Regions from separate parts of the Paenibacillus kandeliae genome, predicted to be linked through region 2. Evidence: riboswitches for the same ligand, from Rfam matches in the RefSeq annotation. Region 2 holds a riboswitch; the other holds the start of a gene.
The links. A riboswitch is a leader RNA that binds a small molecule or an ion and turns the genes downstream of it on or off. The one in region 2 is predicted to bind S-adenosylmethionine.
Positions count from the first base shown of each region.

Region 1 (3,864 bases), on a different contig from region 2:
CGATTTTGTCCATCGCTTCTAGATCATTTGTATCTACATACGATGCGGTCACGCCGAATTTGGACAGGATGCGCTCTAGCAAACGGTATGTTCCGCCGTACAGATCAAGCGAGACGATCAGATGATCACCTTGACCGAACAGTGCGAAGATCGTTTGCAGCGCCGCCATGCCGGAGCTACAGGCAAAGCCTGCATCGCCAGATTCCAGTCCAGCTGCGGCTTCTTCCAGTACGGCACGCGTTGGGTTGGTCGTACGAATGTAGTCAAAGCCTGTGCTTTGTCCAAGTGCTGGATGACGGAATGCAGTGGAATGGTAGATAGGGAAATTCACAGCTCCTGTTACCGGCTCGTTGATCGACCCGATCTGTGCCAACCGGCTTTCAATACTAAGCGAAGATTCATTCTTTTTGTGTTCCGTCATACATTACTTCCTCCTCAGATATCCAATTCAAATTTGATAAGTTCTTCAAATCATGCAGTACCTCATCATGAACACTTGCAGATAAGAAACTCTCCATGTTCGTTCTCGCATAGCAACCATGCGTAATCGTTAGGACAAATATAATATTCAAAAAAGCGGCATTCCGCGATAACATGTATGATTTCATCCAATGTCAAAGCATAAACATGATGTCTCTCATTATCTTCATCAACAACAAACAACAGTTTCTGATTTGCCAATATGTCAGAAGCACAGTATTGACGAACAATACGCTTAATATCCACATACCACTGATCATTGTCTGAATGCTGTTTATGCACCACATGTTGTAGTCTGAGCCACCATGCGCGAGGTGCGCCGTCCACATAGATACTCTCAATGGCTCGAATAACATCTTCTGCAGCATCCACCTTATAGTTGCGGATATGCCCTATTGAGCATGCTTCTTCCAGTTCCTGATGCAAACTCCGATTGGATGAATGGTTTCCGTTTGTCTCCATATTAAATGGAATATAGACCAATTTCGGCTTTTTCCGCTTCCAGATCGTATGGTGTCTCTTGGTATACGTAATAGTTGAGCCAGTTAGAAAATAGCAAGTTCGCATGTGCGCGCCAGATGGACGGCGGTGTACGAGTTGGATCGTCGTTGGGATAGTAATTCTTCGGAACGGCGATGTCCATACCGCGTGCGATGTCGCGATCGTATTCCCATTTCAAGGAAAGCGGATCGTATTCGGAATGACCGGTGACGAAGATTTGCTTGCCGTCTTTGGTCGCTACGATATAGATACCAGCTTCTTCCGACTCGGACAGAATTTCTAGCTCTGGTACGTTTTCAATATCTTCACGCCGCACTTCGGTATGACGAGAATGCGGGGCAAAATATAATTCGTCAAACCCTCTCAGCAGCGGCACATTGTTTTTGTTGAGCGTATGCGGGAATACGCCAAAGCATTTCTCCGGCAGATCGACTTTTGGTACGCCGAAGTGATGGTACAAGCCCGCCTGTGATGCCCAACAAATGTGCATGGTCGAGGTGACGTTCGATTTGCTCCATTCAAAAATCTCCTGAATCTCTTCCCAATAATTCACATCTTCAAAATCCATCGTCTCTACAGGCGCACCTGTTACGATCAGACCGTCAAAGCGCAAATGCTTGACTTCAGGAAACGTTTTGTAAAAGGTATTCAGATATTCAGCCGATGTGTTCTTGGAGATATGGGAACGCGTATGCAGCAGATAAATGTCCACTTGCAGCGGACTGTTACTCAGCAATCGTAGCAGTTGCGTCTCGGTCGTCTCCTTCGTTGGCATGAGATTCAGCAAAGCGATACGCAGCGGACGAATGTCCTGCTGGTACGCGCGCGATTCATCCATCACGAAAATATTTTCCCCGGAAAGGATCTCTTTCGCCGGTAAACTGTCTGGGATTTTGATTGGCATATTGATTCACTCCTTGAAATGTGTGGATAATACAGCCGAGCAGCTGCCCGCATGATGGAAGGAGAGTTGCGATGTGTAACGCAAAAAGACCTTTCTCCAAAAACATACTGAGAAAGGTCATATCCGCAAAAGATGCGTCTATATAGCGCCTCTCTCATCTGTCAGCAGATACCAGATACTTCATCGTAGGATGTACCTGTATCTCTGCTAGAATTAGCACCGTACAGTATATGACTGCCGGTTGCCGGGCTTCATAGGGCTAGTCCCTCCGCCTGCTCTTGATAAGATTCGCTGTATTTGATTATGGGGTAAAAACAAAAGATGTGCTGTTAATAGGTCCAATATGGGATGTTCGTTATGAACCATCACCGGATTGGATATACGATATCGTATACCATCGTTATACCTATCGTCAAGGGTAAGTTCTGCCGATATACAACTTATACGGTGGCTGAATGATTTAAGCTTGAAAGCCTGCTGTCACCACGGTATACTTAACAAGTATTTGGCGCATTTTCATGTTTTTCGCAAAACATGGCGTTATTCAATTTATTTCAAAGAGGTGAATTTCAAGATGGAAGGCGACCCGAGGAGTAGCTGGCAAGAGGAGTCCACTCAATCGCAGGAAGAAAACGACAATAGGATACCGGAGGAGCGCGCCATGTTGAAAATGTAATTTTCAGATTATAGCGAAGCTTTAAATAAGTGTGTACAATTGCCGTCTCTTTCCTGCTCATTTATATGAAAAAGGAGTAGAGCATACTATGAAAATTCGGCACGTAAACGCCGGCAATTTCACGCTGGTTGATGATATTAATGAAACACTGGTTGCACCGGAGGAAGGCTTCTACTGGATAGACGCTGGTCTTGATGATCTGATCCTGCTTCAGCCGCTCTTTATGCTGCATGATCTAGCGGTTGAGGACATGATGGGCGATGAGGAGCAGCGTCCAAAAATCGAAATCTACGAAAATCACTACTTTATCGTCGTGAACAGTATTCGGTTTGACGATGAAGAGATTTTCCTGCGCGCACTAAACATTTTCTTGGGACGGCATTTTATCATTACTGTGACCAAGCAGAAAATCAGCGAGCTGCGCACCCTCAAACCAATTTTGTGGGAAGAGGAAGTTAGTCGTCCAGATAAGTTCATGTATCTGCTGGTCGATCTGGTGGTGGACAACTACTTCACCGTCGGTGATCGGATTGAAGACCAGATTGAACGGCTGGAAGAAAGCATTCTGATGAATACGAAAAAGTCGCATCTGAATGAAATCATCGGTCTGCGCGGCGAGATCCTATGGCTCAAACGCGTACTGGGTCCGCAGCGTGAAGTAATCAACACGCTCAACAAAAAAGATTTGCGTCTGATCGACGATCAGCTGCAAAAATATTTTAGCGACGTGTACGAGAATGCCGTGAAAGTATCCGAGATGTTTGATACATTCCGCGATCTGATGGGCAACTTACGTGAGGCATACCAATCGAGTATCGCCAACCGTGCGAACGAAATCATGCGCGTATTTACCGCCATTACGACGATATTCATGCCGCTCACGGTCATTACGGGCATTTACGGAATGAACTTTGAAAATATGCCAGAGCTGAAATGGCCGTTCGGTTATCCGATGGTCATCGGTATTATGATCGTGCTCGGTCTGACCATGTTCTTCACCTTCCGCAAACGCGATTGGATCTGAAAGGAAGTCATTCATACGGCTTCGTTAGCTGGCACCACGCGGATTGTTCATGTAAGTTGTATCATGTAAAGCGTCTATGTTCACTGTGTATTGTGACATAGGCGCTTTTTATATGTGGTAGACCTAAACAAATTGACATAGACAAAAAGCACCTCTGGTTTCCTGTATCAAGCAGGAAGCCGGAGGTGCTTTGTTCATTTATCCATTTGTATGGATGTTGAGATAGACGATAAAGTTATATGCAGTCTATCCATATCCATGTTCATTGTAGCTGGCTTG
Region 1 is NZ_JBFDUZ010000001.1:693,285-697,148, reverse strand. It holds gene ABXR35_RS03135 (PLP-dependent transferase) at 1-421, opposite strand, end outside; gene ABXR35_RS03130 (DUF6756 family protein) at 487-906, opposite strand; gene metA (homoserine O-acetyltransferase MetA) at 944-1,885, opposite strand; SAM riboswitch class I at 2,037-2,173, opposite strand; gene corA (magnesium/cobalt transporter CorA) at 2,650-3,585, shown strand.
Region 1: linked by a shared signal. The riboswitch ahead of metA (homoserine O-acetyltransferase MetA) and the one ahead of ABXR35_RS17225 (methionine ABC transporter ATP-binding protein) in region 2 are both predicted to bind S-adenosylmethionine.

Region 2 (3,864 bases):
TTTTGCTCATCCAAGTAAGGCTTTGTTTGGAAATAGTTTGCGTCCAGCTTGCCGTCATTCAGCTGTACGTTTGGTTGGATGTAGTCTGTGAATTCAACAACATCTAGGTTAACGCCTTCTGCTTCCAGCGTTGGTTTCAGGTGATTCAGGATTTCAGCATGCGGTACAGCAGTTGCGCCGACGCGCAGCGTTACTGGCTCAGAAGAGCTACCGGAAGCACCGGATTGTGCGGACTCATTACTATTGCTGGAAGAGCTGTTACCACAAGCGGCAACAACCGCAATCAGCATTACGCTAAGAAGTGCAAGCAACCATTTTTTCATGTTCATGTTCCCCTTTTTCTAATGTAGTATGAGTATGATAAAAGTGTCATAAACGCATTATACCTACCCGATAACTTGCTTATCGGCGTGAAAAATGAATCACCAGACGATCGCCCAGCATTTGTAGCGCCTGTACGATGACAACCATCAGTACGACCGCTACGAGCATAACGCCCATATCATAACGGTAATAACCGTAGTTGATTGCGAGTGTACCCAGTCCACCTGCACCGATCATACCAGCCATCGCTGTATTGGATACCAGTGCGACGATTGTTACGGTCAGACCAGCCAGCAGTCCCGGCATCGCTTCGCGCAGCAGTACTTTACCGACAACTTGCCCAGTTGATGCACCCATCGCATACGCTGCTTCAATCACACCGCGATCCACTTCACGCAGCGCAGTCTCCACTAGCCGTGCAAAAAACGGCGCAGCCGCAATAACAAGTGGTGGGATCGTTCCTTTGACACCAATCGATGTACCAACAATCATGGCCGTCACCGGCAGCAAAGCCACAATCAGGATAATAAATGGTACGGAACGCAAAATATTCACGATAACCGACAGTACCGTATACAATCCGCGTAAAAAGCCGGATGTAGAACGTGCCGTCATAAACAGCAATACGCCTAGCGGCAGACCAATCAGCAAAGTAAACAGTCCAGATGCTCCGACCATCTCTAGCGTCTCAATCGTCGCTGTACCGAATTCGCTCCAGTCAATCTGTGAAAAGTCCAGTTCGCCAAAGTTGCTCACGATTCCATCACCTCCACATTCAGACCTTCCGCTTTCAGCGTTTCCAGCGTTCGCTGCACTGCAGCCGATTCACCGTCAAAGCGTACAACCAGTTGTCCATACGGCACACTTTTTAGCGTTCCGATCGTTCCTTGTAAAATAGCAAAGTCTACACCGGTTGCGCGTACGGCACGCGACAAAATCGAATCGTACGTCTTCTCTCCAAGGAACGAGACTTTCACAGCCAATGAAGAAGCGCTGTGTGGACCTGCCAGCACAGCATCGAGCAATGTACCCTCGCTCGATTCGCGCGTAATGAAGTCGCGCGTAACCACATGCTGCGGCTTCAGGAACACTTCCGCAACAGGACCCTGCTCCACAATGCCACCCTGATGAATGACGGCAACACGGTCACAGATCGTCTGAATTACATTCATTTCATGCGTGATGAGCACAATCGTCAGATGAAAGCGCTGATTAATATCCAGCAGTAGATTGAGGATTGAGTTCGTTGTCTGCGGATCAAGCGCAGACGTCGCTTCATCACACAGAAGTACATCCGGGTCGCTTGCCAATGCACGAGCGATACCGACACGCTGCTTCTGTCCACCAGACAGCTGCGCTGGATACTTGCGCGCATGAGCTTCCAGACCGACCAGATTCAGCAGCTCCTGCACACGAGAGCGGATTTTCGCTTCCGGCGTTTTCACCAGTCTCAGCGGGAAGGCGATATTGTCATACACCGTTGCTGAGGAGAGCAGATTGAAATGCTGAAAGATCATGCCAATTTTACGGCGACGGGTTTGCAATGCCCGCTTGCCTAGTCGAGTCATATCCACATCATCAATCCAGACATGCCCAGAAGTTGGACGCTCCAACAAATTGATACATCGGATCAGTGTACTTTTGCCTGCACCGGAATGACCGATCACACCGAAAATTTCACCCTTTTCGATCGACAGGTTCAGGTTATCCAGTGCCGGACTCAGGTTCTTGCCTTTTCCGTATACTTTGGTTAGGTTCTCAAGACGGATCAAACGTATGGTCCTCCTCCCTGTTGTCAATCATGTTGCGATTTCGTTCGTATCTATTTTCAACTGGTTCTTTTTATACACAAAAAAGAGCCCATTTCCTGCAGAAAAGGGCTCTCTATCCGTAAGATATTGCCTTCTCATCTGCCAAAATCACAGACTGTGCATATGCTGTACAGCTGTCATCTTGTAGGATTTAGCACCATGTCATTTTGAAAAGGCGTATTGCCATCCGCAAAATCGGTTGCCGGGCTTCATCGGGCCAGTCCCTCCACCACTCTCGATAAGAAAATATGAAAACATCGAATGAAAATCTTTACTCAGTATATTGAACTTCACAGTCTTTGTAAAGTGCAAAATCCGCTTTTTTCACCTATTTCAGCAAATATTCATATTGGTAGAAAGTTCCGCCATTTCCCGTTCACATCCAGTTATATGGTGTATGGGAAGATGCAAAATGGTGTACGATGCTGGAATAAAATCATTGTTGTCTCATATGAAAACAGCTGACAAACACCATGAGATCGGTGTTGTCAGCTGGTATGCAACTCGTAGCTCGTAGCTCGTGCTAATGGTGCTGCGGTACAAATGATTTGTATATCATCAACGTGGTGCAGGCACGCCTTTGTCGCTTGGTGTTTCTTTGTTCCATGCGTCCGGCGCAATCTCACCGCGTGGACCGCGACTCAATTGCCATGTACGCAGACTCATATAACACAGAATCCCGAACAGGAACTGGATTAATAATGTATGCGCCATTGTAGCGAAGAAGTAGATTTCCGGTACGCTCATGGTGAAGATGTTGACTGCACCGCTGACAAATTGCAGCAGAATGAACAGGACTGCAATCAGACCCATTTTGCGAATGCCCGGATTGTTCGGATGGTAACGATATGCGTAATGACCAAGAATCGCAATAACGATCACCAGTGCCACTGCTGCTACACGGTGCAGGAAGGCAACAGCTACACCACCAGACAATTCCGGTACAATTGCTCCGTTACAAAGCGGGAACCCAGAACAACCGCCGCGCGAATCCGTATGCGTCACAAACGCTCCGGTGTAAACGACAATATACGTGAAGATCGTAGCAAACCAAGTCAGATTACGGAAGCCCTTGCTGACTGGCGGCTGATTGGACAGATCATGTGTCTGTTGGCGAATATGCAATCGCCGCGCTGTGAATGCCATCAGCATCGCACTGGAGAAAGCGATCATCGCAAAGCCAAAGTGCAATGCCATCACAGCCGAGGATTGGGAAAAGACAACCGCCATCGCGCCCATAATTGCCTGCAAAATAACGAATATAAATGTCAGCAGCGCATACAGTCGCAATTCACGATTTTTGTTAAAAAACATAAATCCGATAAACGAGAACAATGCAGTCAAACCAGCAAATCCGCTCACTGCTCGGTGCGTGTACTCAATCAACGAGGCGATCGTATAAGCGGGAATAAATTGACCGTGACAGAGCGGCCATTGTGCACCGCATCCCATTCCAGAGCCGGTCTTCGTAACGACCAAACCGCCCATTGTAGCCAAAAACATAGCGATACAGGTTATATAGCTCAACCATTTTAACTGTCGAATCGTGATCAGTGGCTTACGTGCCATAATAAGAATCACCCGCTGTTTAGTTAATAGTGACGTTCATGTGAAGTCCTCTTTTATTATAACGAAAGGACGGGCGGAGATACCGTATGCTTTGTGACAAAAAATGATCAATCTTGCCTGTACATCCAACGTAAACAGCCTGCTCCGCATCAGATGGGAA
Region 2 is NZ_JBFDUZ010000003.1:218,325-222,188, forward strand. It holds gene ABXR35_RS17215 (MetQ/NlpA family ABC transporter substrate-binding protein) at 1-323, opposite strand, end outside; gene ABXR35_RS17220 (methionine ABC transporter permease) at 403-1,080, opposite strand; gene ABXR35_RS17225 (methionine ABC transporter ATP-binding protein) at 1,077-2,096, opposite strand; SAM riboswitch class I at 2,228-2,380, opposite strand; gene ABXR35_RS17230 (COX15/CtaA family protein) at 2,694-3,704, opposite strand.